DNA from 3 places in the Gracilibacillus phocaeensis genome. Region 2 is predicted to be linked to each of the others. Evidence: predicted binding sites of a transcription regulator. Region 2 holds the regulator's gene; each other region holds the start of a gene.
The links. The regulator LexA, encoded in region 2, represses DNA repair genes until DNA is damaged. The targets are predictions, from matches to a motif close to CGAACATATGTTCG.
Positions count from the first base shown of each region.

Region 1: a site for LexA is predicted at 1,627-1,640, ahead of ruvA (Holliday junction branch migration protein RuvA). Genes of this name have one in related genera too.
Region 3: a site for LexA is predicted at 1,975-1,988, ahead of E0E32_RS01310 (YhjD family protein). Genes of this name have one in related genera too.

Region 1 is NZ_LR131144.1:1,520,073-1,524,286, forward strand. It holds gene ruvB (Holliday junction branch migration DNA helicase RuvB) at 1-869, opposite strand, end outside; gene ruvA (Holliday junction branch migration protein RuvA) at 888-1,487, opposite strand; gene E0E32_RS15045 (VOC family protein) at 1,971-2,369, opposite strand; gene E0E32_RS15050 (BofC C-terminal domain-containing protein) at 2,514-3,041, opposite strand; gene E0E32_RS15055 (YebC/PmpR family DNA-binding transcriptional regulator) at 3,250-3,999, opposite strand.
Region 2 is NZ_LR131144.1:1,226,140-1,230,353, reverse strand. It holds gene E0E32_RS13680 (cation diffusion facilitator family transporter) at 1-425, opposite strand, end outside; gene E0E32_RS13675 (sodium-dependent transporter) at 748-2,097, shown strand; gene lexA (transcriptional repressor LexA) at 2,267-2,887, opposite strand; gene E0E32_RS13665 (YneB family resolvase-like protein) at 3,147-3,809, shown strand; gene E0E32_RS13660 (DUF896 domain-containing protein) at 3,877-4,104, shown strand.
Region 3 is NZ_LR131141.1:176,907-181,120, forward strand. It holds gene E0E32_RS01300 (DUF3939 domain-containing protein) at 200-652, opposite strand; gene E0E32_RS01305 (competence protein ComK) at 844-1,374, shown strand; gene E0E32_RS01310 (YhjD family protein) at 1,552-1,953, opposite strand; gene E0E32_RS01315 (TVP38/TMEM64 family protein) at 2,131-2,790, shown strand; gene lepB (signal peptidase I) at 2,851-3,396, shown strand; gene E0E32_RS01325 (GNAT family N-acetyltransferase) at 3,507-4,049, shown strand; gene E0E32_RS01330 (BCCT family transporter) at 4,124-4,214, opposite strand, start outside.

The DNA of each region.
Region 1 (4,214 bases), 290 kb from region 2:
TCACCAATCGAAGCGGCAAGCGTATCCAAGCCGACTGGCCCACCACTAAAACCATCCATGATCGATTCAAGCAATTTGTGATCAATATGATCCAAGCCTGCTTGATCGACCTGCAGCATGTTCAAGGCCTCTTTCGTCGTCTCTAACGAAATACTGTCCTCTCCTTTTACTTGAGAAATATCGCGAACTCTTTTTAACAGACGGTTTGCGATACGAGGAGTTCCTCTTGATCGTCTGGCAATTTCCAAAGCGGCCGATTTATCGATTTCTACTTGAAAAATGTCGGCCGTTCGCTCGACAATGGCTGATAAATCCACTATTTCATAGAATTCCAGGCGTGAAAGCACCCCAAATCGATCCCGAAGTGGTGCCGATAATAACCCTGCCCTTGTTGTCGCTCCTACTAAAGTAAACGGCGGCAAGTCAAGTTGAACAGAACGAGCACTTGGCCCCTGACCAATCACAATATCCAGACAAAAGTCCTCCATAGCTGGATAAAGAATTTCTTCTACTGCACGTGGCAATCGATGGATCTCATCAATAAACAGAACATCCCCCATTTCTAAAGAGGAAAGAATGGCAGCTAAATCCCCTGAACGCTCAATTGCCGGTCCAGAAGTCTGCTTAAATTGAACCCCCATTTCATTCGCGATAATCTGCCCCATCGTCGTTTTACCCAATCCTGGCGGTCCATATAACAACACATGGTCAAGTGGCTCATTACGCATTTTTGCCGCTTCAATAAAAATAGCCAAGTTTTCCTTCGCCTTATGTTGCCCAATATATTGTTTTAACAGCTGTGGACGGAGACTGAGCTCTTCTGATACATCTGTTTGTTGCAGCTCACTGGATATAATCCGTTCCTCCATTGTCAAGCCCCTTTCTCCCTATTTCATCAATAATGCTAACCCTTTTCTAATATATGTATCGGCCGTTTCTCCTGTTTCTTTCGTTAAAACAGGTTTAACTTGGTTGATTTCTCGCTCGGAGTATCCAAGTGCTTTCAAGGCCTCCACGGCTTCTTGCATCGCTACACTATGTTTTGTCGTTGTCTTGCTTGTGTTGACATTTTCTTCCATCGTATAAGTGAATGGCAGTTTGCCTTTCAAGTCAAGGATCATCTGTCGAGCCGTCTTCTTTCCTACCCCAGGGAAACTGGTAAGAAATTTCTCATCCTCTTGTTCTACCGCAATAACAAAGTCCTGTACGGAGGTAGTGGCCAGTACAGCTAATGCTCCCTTTGGTCCTATACCAGACACATTCAGTATATGAGAAAACAATTGCTTCTCTTCTTGATCTTTAAAACCATATAAAATTTGTGCATCTTCCCGCACATAGTGATAGGTATAGACTTTCAACTGCTGTCCAAGTTCTGCCTGAAAACGGAAAGGATTTGGGCAAATCAATTCATAGCCTACTCCGTTTGTATCTAAGACGATTACTTGCTCCGTTATTTCTGTTACTTCCCCTTTTATATACGCAATCATACCACTGATCTCCTCTTCATTCCAATTCTTCCTGCATTTCGCTTTCCTAATTCGTAGATTTTCTGCTGATAACGTACCATTTTATCATAACATTAACCTTTGATAGGAGAAAGCATTAATGAATGTTGGTCACGACTATCAATCATACGTTCGCATTATCTATCATAGCTTATCTTAGTAAAATTAGCAAGTCGACTTAAGAGAGAATCGTGTCCTTTGATATCTTGAAAACTAAAAAATGCAGCTGATTTTTTTTCATAAAAAAACAGGCTAGATCCACTGGCCCTTTACCACTTATACAAATGGTGTTAAATGACAAAAAAACATCAAGTACACACTGGTATGCTCCCCTAAGATAGACATTAAAACAAACTACTCTAGGGGAGCATACCAGATGATCCGTACCAGACTGTTTCCTATCTTTATTACTTGTCCACTTATTGGACCGGGTTCCATTCCATATTGCTTCTTTTCATTCCATAATTATTGTTTCATCCACATCGGTTCTAACATGTTTCCATCCATATCGGATACTTCTAAACCATACATTTGTTCTTCCGGTATTTCCGTGTCGATATGATAAGCATCGCCTCCGTTTGCTTTCGCTACTCGTCCAAATTCTTTGACTGCTTCCGCGCTTTCTAGGCTAAAACAGATTAAGGCAGCGTTTTCTTTTTGTGTATCAGCAATCTTCTTATCTCTGAGAAACTGTTGGTAAAACGAATGTTGTAACAACATAATATAAAAATGGTCGTCCCAAACCATACTGCTTGCATGATCACTGGAGAAGTGATCATTTTTCGTAAATCCTAGTTTTTCGTAAAAATTAGTGGCCTCAGCAACATTTTTGACTGGAAAGTTAACAAAAATCATTGTACTCATTAAAATGCCTCCTTTTTATTAGTTTACTATAAACCAATCATAAAAGCTTCTATTCAATTGCTCATGTAAAGCAATTTGTTAAACAACAAGAAAAGGCTGGATATTTGTTAGTACCCAGCCTTCTTCATGGTTCCTGTCTAGCTATTAACCTTTGAGTGCATTCGCATCTGAATAAACTCGAAATATCTCTAATGTATCTAAATAATCTGCTTTAGAATTGATTTTAATGCCTTCTTCCAGTTGTTGATACAATTTCGTCTCCAATTCTTCTGTATCAATTTGGTAAAAAGATTGAACAGCAGCTTCATGTAGAGGAATTCCTTCAAAAATGGTGAGCTGTCCATTTTTTAGTCCAAAATAACCGTTTGCCTTCAAATAAGGGGAAATATCATCTATTTCTTTTCGGAAACGAATATAACCTTCCGATTGCTCCATTACTTGCCAAGTTTCATATTCTGCCCAGAAGTCTTCCATGGAAGCGATAGACTTCTGCTTTCTTTCTGTCTCCACTCGCCCGTCCATAAACTGTCTTTCTAATTCGATCTCCAAGATTAATAGGTCACCTACTGCCTTTGCATTGATCTGATTACTATCTGAGTGATTGGTCGTCAAAAGAAAAGCAAAAACAGTTACACCAATCAATCCAATCACTGCTAATCCTATTTTACGCATCGACCATTACCTCCTATCAGGTTTTCTACTATATAGTTTGCCCAGCTTTTACAAGCTTAACCATCCAGGAGATTTTTTCTGATAAGATTCGTTGACATCGATTTTGCAAAGACAGACTACATCATTCACACGTTGCATGTTCCTTGTTTTGAACAACAGTCGTATTATAAAACAAAAAGACAGCCTCTTTAAAAGAAGCTGCCTGTCGTTAAAGTTGTGCCATGATTTCTTCAGCGGCATCCATGTTATGATACACTTCCTGCACGTCTTCCATCTCTTCCAGCATATTAACTAGTTTAATCATTTGATTGCCTGCTGTCTCGTCGACATTCGATAGTGTCTGTGGAATCATCGTGATTTCAGCGGTAGCAAAAGAGAAACCACTTTCTTCTAATGAGGTCTTGACTGATTGAAAATCCTCTGGACTAGTGAAGATTTCAAATGCTCCCTCTATAGTTTCCATTTCTTCCGCTCCAGCCTCAATCGCTTCCAGCATCACGGTATCTTCATCAGCAGCTGTTGAATCCTGTTCGATCACTAAATATCCTTTCCGGTCAAACATGAAGGCGACACAGCCATTTTCCCCAAGGTTACCTCCTGATTTACTAAAAGCATGGCGAACATCGGAAGCTGTTCGGTTTTTGTTGTCTGTTAATACCTCTACCATCACTGCCGTACCACCAGGACCATAGCCTTCGTATGTCAACTCTTCATAATTAGCACCATCCAGGTCGCCTGTTGCCTTTTTAATAGCACGGTCAATGTTCTCATTAGGCATATTATCGGATTTTGCCTTATCTACAGCTAAGCGAAGGCTAGGATTCATCTCCACGTCTCCTCCACCTTGTTTGGCAGCCACATATATATCTTTCGCGTGTTTCATAAAAATTTTCCCGCGTTTAGCGTCCTGTGCATTTTTTCGTCTCTGGATATTCTTCCATTTTGAATGTCCTGCCATCTAACTCACCCTCCAAATTCGTTTTCCTCATTTTATACTTTATCATAACTCGGATGAATTGAAAATGACATGGCACAATAAGCATTACTTCATCGACTCATTACGTTACATCATCCAACTTATCGGTATCGCGTTTCGTTCCAGGTCAACATCATTTCAAGTCCTATTATACCAAGGATTATTTCTTTACATACAAAAAAAGACGATCCAGAAAA
Region 2 (4,214 bases):
ATGGCAATGGAATGGACTCTTTCTCCTTCCTTTTTAACCAATTTGGATACAATAAAATTAAGAATCGCACCTACAAGCATGATGGCAATCGCTAAGAATGGAAGTTTGACAGGCTCAGGTGCGAATAGCTTGTGGAGACATTCGTAAATAATCCAGAAACCAGCCACAAAAATGAGCAGAGTTTCTAATGTGCCAGAAATATTTTCTACCTTACCATGACCAAAAGGGTGCCCTTTATCAGCTGGTTTTCCTGCAACTCGAACAGAAATAAATGCAATAAAGGAAGCCAATAAATCTAGTGCAGAGTGGATAGCCTCTGAAATAACGGCAATGGAACCAGTCCACAACCCGACGATTAATTTTAAAACAACGACAAAAGAATTACTTAACACAGACAAAAATGCAATTTTATCAGTTCTTCTCATCCCAACATTCTCCTACCTTTTATGGAATAGAGAATAAGTATAACAAAAGAAGGCTGAGTGGGTCTATAGCAACCTTTTGGTTCATTTCAAATTATATATCTGTTTCGAAAAAGAGTTGAATATATCTAATAAATATCGTCTAATTCAACCATCCTATTGTCAATATGTCCTTTCAGAACTATTTAATAATGCAGTATAAATGGGATAGATTATTTTTTACATCCTTTGTGATTGAATTATGTTATACTGTTTATGCTTTATAAGCCATTACCCAACAACTCATTATCATCATATAGCAACAAAGAGAAAGGAACGATTATAAATGGAAGCCAAAAGAGAACAATGGGGTACAAGGATGGGATTCATTCTTTCGTCAGCTGGTGCAGCCGTAGGTCTGGGAGCTATATGGAAATTCCCATACATGACAGGTATGAATGGTGGAGGTGCGTTCTTCTTTCTTTTTATACTGTTCACCATTTTGATCGGTTTACCCTTATTAATTGCTGAATTTATCATTGGAAGAGGTGCACAAATAGAAGCGGTCAGTGCTTATCAAAAATTAGCTCCAGGCAGTCTATCATCACTGATTGGTTATTGGGGAGTTGTCGGTGCGTTTATCCTATTATCATTTTATGGTGTAGTAGGCGGGTGGGTTTTGCTATACACCGTCTTATCTATTCCAGGAAAAGTCATTTCCAATAACGCGGATTACGGTCAGTTATTTGCTGATATTACAGGAAACCCATGGCTTACAATTACGGGTTTGGCGTTGTTTATTCTTCTGAACGCCTTTGTTATTTCATCGGGCATTAAACAAGGCATTGAAAGATACAGTAAAATACTAATGCCGCTTCTATTTATTTTCTTTATTATTATTGTTGTACGTTCTCTTACTTTTGAAGGAGCGATGGAAGGTATTCGTTTCTTTTTACAGCCGGATTTCAGCAAATTAAATGGTGAAAATATATTGAACGCCTTAGGGCATGCTTTTTTCTCGCTGGCAGTTGGTATTTCAGTGATGGTGACTTACAGCTCTTATTTACAAAAAAATATTAGCTTAAGTCATTCAGCGACATCTGTATCTATGATGAACATCCTGGTATCCTTTCTAGCTGGTTTAGCTATTTTTCCAGTTGTTTTTGCCTTTGGTTTAGAACCTGCGGAAGGACCAAGTTTATTATTTATTGTTTTACCAGAGGCTTTTTCGCAAATGCTGTTTGGAGAGCTGTTTTTAACTTTATTTTTATTATTATTTTTATTTGCTGTGTTGACCTCCTCATTCAGCATGTTGGAGATTATTACCTCTGCTATTTCAGAAAAAACCTCTTCTTCACGTAAGTCGATTGCATGGATCGCCGGATTTTTCGTTTTTATAGCAGGGATCCCTGCTGCCTTGTCTTCTAATGTGTTAGCTGACTTGATCATTTTTCAAAAAAGCATATTTGATGCCAGCGATTTTCTGGTAAGTAATATCATGTTGCCAGGAGGATGTCTTTTTATCGCCTTATTTGTTGGGTTTAAGATGGATCGTGATTTAGTACATCAAGAATTTTTCTTTGGAAATCACTTCGGTGAAGGAGTATTTCAATTATGGTTTGGTGTTATTCGCTGGTTGGCGCCTGTGACGATTATTGTTGTTTTTCTATACTCTCTAGGAATTATTTACGGATAGCGAGATAAGCACCTCTTAAAAAGGATAGAGGTGCTGTCAATCTGCAAAACACCCTCTCTTTACAAGATTTCCTTATTGTGCGGCTTAGGTACTTTATGGATGTCATTGCAGATGGTCTTTTTGGTTAACAATCGTCTTATTCAGTTCTCCACCAAATAAGACGGTTGGATTACAGGCTGCGGTATAAGCCGATTACTTTTCCCAAAATGGAAACATTATCGTAAATTAAAGGTTCCATTGTAGCGTTTTCTGGCTGCAGGCGAATATGATTTTTTTCTTTAAAAAATCGTTTGACAGTTGCTTCTGTTTCTTCTGTCATAGCTACTATGATATCCCCGTTTTCTGCAGTGTTTTGTTGTTTGACAATGACCTTGTCCCCATTTAAAATCCCTGCTTCGATCATACTGTCCCCTTCAATTATTAACACAAATAATGTGGAATTTCCTTGCAAATCACTTTGTGGTATTGGAATATACTCTTCGATATTCTCTACTGCAGTAATAGGCAGCCCAGCCGTAACTTTCCCAATGACAGGTGCAAAGGTGGGTTCCATTTTAGGAACATCCCATTCACCTTCCTGCTGTAGTATTTCAATGGCTCTTGGCTTAGTAGGATCACGCCTTATATAGCCCTTCTTCTCCAATCTTGCTAAGTGTCCATGTACTGTAGAACTCGATGCTAATCCTACTGCTTCCCCAATTTCTCTCACAGAAGGCGGATAACCTTTTAATTCCACTTGCTCTTTAATATATTCCAGAATATCTTCTTGCCGCTTTGATAGGTTTGTCATAACTTTCACCCCTTAGACGTAATATTTAATAATCATAGTATAACACAGGAAAATAAATCTGACAAACATTCGTTCGAAAAAAGTGTTGACATGAACGTTTGTTCCTGTATAATGAAATTACGAACAAAAGTTCTAAGGAGGGAAATAACATGCTAAAGAATATGACAAAAGTGGATTTCTTTTATTTATTATCTTTTGTTTTTGCTATTATTTTTTTCTATATTGCAGCAGTAAATAATATCTAAAATGGGGAATCAATATGAGAACAGCCATTATATATTGCCGAGTCAGTACGGAGAAAGAGACGCAAGAAAGCTCCATTCAACGACAACAAGAAGAACTAGAAGAGTTTGCAGTCAATCACCATATTTCTATTTACCGAACAATCAAGGAAAAACAGAGCGGATATGATATTGAACGCGAAGGCGTATTTGCAATGCTGTCTGTCTTTCAAAATGGTCAGGCAGACACCCTGTTAATTCAGGATGAAACAAGACTTGGAAGAGGGAATACTAAGATCGCTTTATTACATCAGTTAACCAAATTAAATGTAACGATCTATTCTTTGTCGCATCACGGCGAACTCCAATTATCAGAGGGAGATTCTATGGTGCTGCAAATTGTCTCTATCGTTGAAGAATATCAACGGAAATTGCATAATGCCAAAATCAAAAGAGGGATGAATAAGGCTATCCAAAATGGATATAATCCGGCACAAAACTTATCTAATCTCACGCAAGCCCAGGGAAGAGAACGGATTGAGTTCCCAATAGATGAGGTGCTCCGTTTAAGAGAAAAGAAATTGACCTTTCGTGAAATTGCTTCTATCTTAAGAGGGATGGGATACGATGTGTCGAAGGCAACCGTTCACCGAAGATATCAAGAATATCAAACACTTGAAAACTCAAAACATCCAGATTAAAATGGAAACAGGATGGACAGGATAAAGATATTGAATAACTGTCAAAAGTAAGTGAGGTGAAGTCTGGATGTTATCTGAAGAAAAAATTGCTAGAATAAATGAGCTTGCTAATAAAGCAAAAAAAACGGAATTAAGTGAAGAAGAAAAACAGGAACAAGCTGAATTAAGACAAGCCTACCTTAAAAATGTACGAAAATCATTTAAAAATCATATGAAAGGGATGACTGTCGTTGACCCAAACGGGAATGACGTCACACCTGAAAAGCTCAGGAAATTCCAAAGGAAACAGAAATAAGCGACGATCGTGCACGAACAACTTCATTCCCTAGTTCTTGTTGTTCGTTTGCTTTTTCATAACCCGCTACACTGCATGCAGAAAACAGCTTGGAAAAGACAAATGATCTG
Region 3 (4,214 bases), on a different contig from region 2:
TTTTCAGGAAAGTACACTAGTTTTTTGGTAAATAAAGAAAACATTCTTTGCTGCAATGGTGAGGTGAAATGGTGATATACGTGGCATAGCAAGTCTGACTATATTACAGAAAGGATCCGTATAAGTGATAAAGAATAAGATAGTTTTTATCATTCTATTTATTTATCATTGCTGAAAAGTTTGTTACAAACTTAAAGCATTACTCCGGTTTCTCCATAGTAATTAAATTTTCTAAGTCAGTAATGTAAAAATCAATATCAGGGCGTTGATCAATGAGATCAAGCTGCTCTAACTTGAAGAAATTCACCTTTCGGTAGGGATCATAATCAATCACCGGTAAGGTATTCGTTTGTAGAATATATTGGTCTACTGCGCGTTGAACTTGATCTAGTGCTACTGCTAGATGTTTTTCCTCCTCTGGAAATAACTCGTACGTTTCCTTCGACATGTAATAGGGTTGATTTGGAATCGCCTTCAAAAATGGGGTGAGTAGGGAATAATCAAGTGATCTATCCTCATTAATGAGCACCCTTAGTGGAATATGAGACGGTAAATCTTGTTCAAATTGCTGGATGGCCTGTTGCAATTCCTTTATAGAAATGTCTCGTTGTGGGTATTTTGTATCTTCTTTTGGTTGCTTCTTAAACCACATCAACGTCTCCTCCTTTATTTGGGCAAATTTCTTCAAAAAGTCGTACTGAGTGCCTCTTTTTACAAGAATTATACCAAACATTGATCAAGTTGGTCGAATTTAAGCTGAATATCGGGTAATTTAGCTTATTTTATTTCCAAAATGCCCTTTAATTGCTATCTTTAAGTAGAAAAATTTAAAGGAGGAATTAGATGAAAATAAGTAAGGAAACAATACCAGAGATTAGTCCGAATACATTGGCGATTGTTGGGTTTCAGGATGATGATGGATTTTTTACAAGGATTGTTGAACAGGACGAAAAGGATGATTATGAAACCACATGGAGTACACATCAGGTAATGAATTACACGTGCAAGGGTTTTGGAATTAGTTTGCAAGGTTTGTTGGATGGAACACGTATGCTGAGCGGTATCACCCATAAACCGCCTATTGCGATTGATCGCATAAGTGGTATGTATTTTTTTCCGGTAGAATCCCCGCTGAGAAAATCTTGCACCTGGATTGCCCACTCTCATGTGCTGGAAGTGGAAAGAGAAGATACACATTTCACCAGAGTTGTATTTAAAAACGGTCGTGATATACTGCTGAATGTCTCCTATGCAAGCATCATCAATCAGGTCTACCGAACAGCACAATACCGCTACTTATTAAGCAACAATATCGAACATGTTTTAGAACATTCTCAATTTGTCTCAGAACCACCCTTACATCGAAAAAGATAGTTACTAAAAGCAATGGCGGGTATTCTAAACTGTGAAATTGCCTCGACATTGGCTTGAAGTATAGAATGTGTTAGGCAAATGCTTGTGTAAAGTACTTCACGGCACTTGCCTAACATAGCAAAATAATCAAACTTGTCACATGGGAAACTGGACTGCTTGAGCACGCACTTTAAGTTATTAAAGTTTCAACTTCTCTTCTTGGTTGGTTTTAGCTGTCAGGGCATGTGCTAACAGTTCTTCAAATATAAAGGACACTTTCCTTCGAATAGCTGGATTGAAATAATTACGTTTCTCTTCTCTCCCTTTGCAGATAAATAAATAGGAAGTGAAGGACATGTCATGGGAATTAGGGAGGGCTTGCACCTCCAGCTCTTCTTTATTCATTTCTTTAATCAGCTCCTCCCTTTCCTTTATTGCTTGCTGCTCCATCTCTTGTAATAGTTGTGTATATGGTTCGGTTATTTTGAAGGGAGAGTTTTGCTCTAATTTCCCTAAATCATGTCTAATTACTGTTAAGGTCATGGATAAAAAGAGAAAACGTGACGCTAGGTTCCATTCATGTTTGTTCAAATATCTCATGTGTCATTCTCCTTCTCTAAAGGAACGTTTGTTCTATTTTAATATAATGTACATAAAATTGCAATAAAAAGGGGAAAGAAAATAAAAGAAAGATGTGAAAGATTGGGCAAATGAAGCAAAAAATATTAGAATAAGGGTAAGCCATACTTTGAACTTCTTAAAGGAGCTAGAGGCGGGATGATCCTATATAGTATAAACAATATTGAAAACATTGATGTTACGGAGATAAAAGATTTATTTGAGGCCAATGAATATGGTCAATTAGTAGATATCTTATTAAGCAGCTATGAAAGCTTAGGTCCCCTTCCAGGATTTTTCTTACCTTTTATTGAAGCTTTCTTACCTTTTTTGCCGATTATTGCTTTTGTTATTACCAATGCAGCGGCTTATGGTTTATTAGAAGGTTTTCTATTATCGTTAGCGGGGACAAGCTCAGGTACCATTTTGGTTTTTATGCTAGTTAGACGTTATCAACATTTGCGATTCTTCCGCTGGTTAACGTCAAATAAACAGGTATCCAAGGTAACCAATTGGTTGACTAGACATGGTTTTGGTCCACTGTTTTTGTTATTATGTTTTCCTTTTTCTCCATCAGCTATTATTAATGTAGTAGCTGCCTTATCCAGGATAAATTTCTATCAGTTTGTGCTTGCTGTTTTACTTGGCAAAGGTGTGATGGTGTTTACCATTTCATTTGTGGGGGATAGTTTGGCTTCTTTTGCGCAAAATCCTGTCAAGACGATCATTGTAGCCATAGGAGTAGCTCTACTCTGGGTCGCTGGGAAATATATTGAAACTTATTTACATAAGCGGTCGGAAGAGAAAAAGAATAAATAAAGGATTAAAAAATGCCAAACAGGGAACTTATTAATAAATGTTCCTTTTGGAGGAAAGGCTATGTGGAAAAAAAGAGTATCGATCATTGTTCGTAGTCTGGTGGTCACCATCATTTTGGTATTATGTCTCAAGCCTTACTTGATAGCAAATTATGAAGTGAATGGAAAATCAATGGAACCTACTTTGCATGATGGTAATCTGCTCATGGTCAATAAAAGATTGTATGATTGGGGAGCGATTGATTATTTTGATGTGATTATTTTTCATGCAACGCAAGATGAAGATTATGTAAAAAGGGTGATCGGAAAACCAGGCGACCAAGTTGTTTATAAGGATGACAAGTTGTTTATTAATGGTAAAGAAAAAAAAGAGCCTTATCTTGAACCTTATCGTGAACCTAATCAAACATTAACAGAGGATTTTACCCTGTTAGAAGTTACCGGAGAGAAAATAGTACCTGAAGGAAAGTTGTTCGTCCTAGGGGATAATCGAATGAACAGTCGTGATTCCAGAGAGATAGGCTTTGTGGATCAAGAGACAGTGGTAGGTAAGGTAAATATTCGTTACTGGCCAATTTCTGAATTAAGCTTTCAATTTGCTGATTGAAGTAAGCGCTTACTAATTTAGTTGCTGTTATAGTTGCCTAAAAAGTTGAATAGGGGGACCGTTTAAGGTCACGATAAATGATCACGTTGGGCAGGGGAGGGGATAGCAAGGTGCTCGTCCACAAAAATGCTATAGGAATCCGAAAATTAACATTGCAGGATGAATCTCTATTGACCAAATGGCTGTCCGATCCAGATGTACTCGCTTATTATGAAGGACGCGATCAATCATTTGATCACAGAAAAACAAGGAAGATCTTTTACCTGAATGGTTCTCCAACAGTGAGGTGCATCATAGAATATCGCCAGCAAGCCATTGGATATATACAATTCTATCTTTTAGATACCTCAACCAAAACATCATATGGCTTATCGGAAAAGAGAATATATGGTATGGATCAATTTATTGGTGAGACGTCTTATTGGAATCAAGGAATTGGTGCACAGTTTGTTGAGTTGATGGTTGTTTATTTAGTAGAGCAATTGGGGGCGCAGCGAGTCGTTGTAGATCCACATAAAAGTAATATTCGTGCGATACGCTGCTATGAAAAATGTGGTTTTGTGAAGACGAAAACGTTAGCGGATCATGAATGGCATGAAGGAGACTATCGTGATTGCTGGTTAATGGAATATACAGCAAGTAATAAAGAATGAGGGGTGTGCCCTAACGACTGAACACAATAAAACACGGCTATGCCAAGATTGATCAAGGAATAGCCGTGTTTTGTCTAGGATTTTATTTGATCTTGGTATAACTCTTTACATACCTTTGGTGCGGTCCAGAAGGTCGTTAATAGTAATAAGACTACTGGTGCTGCC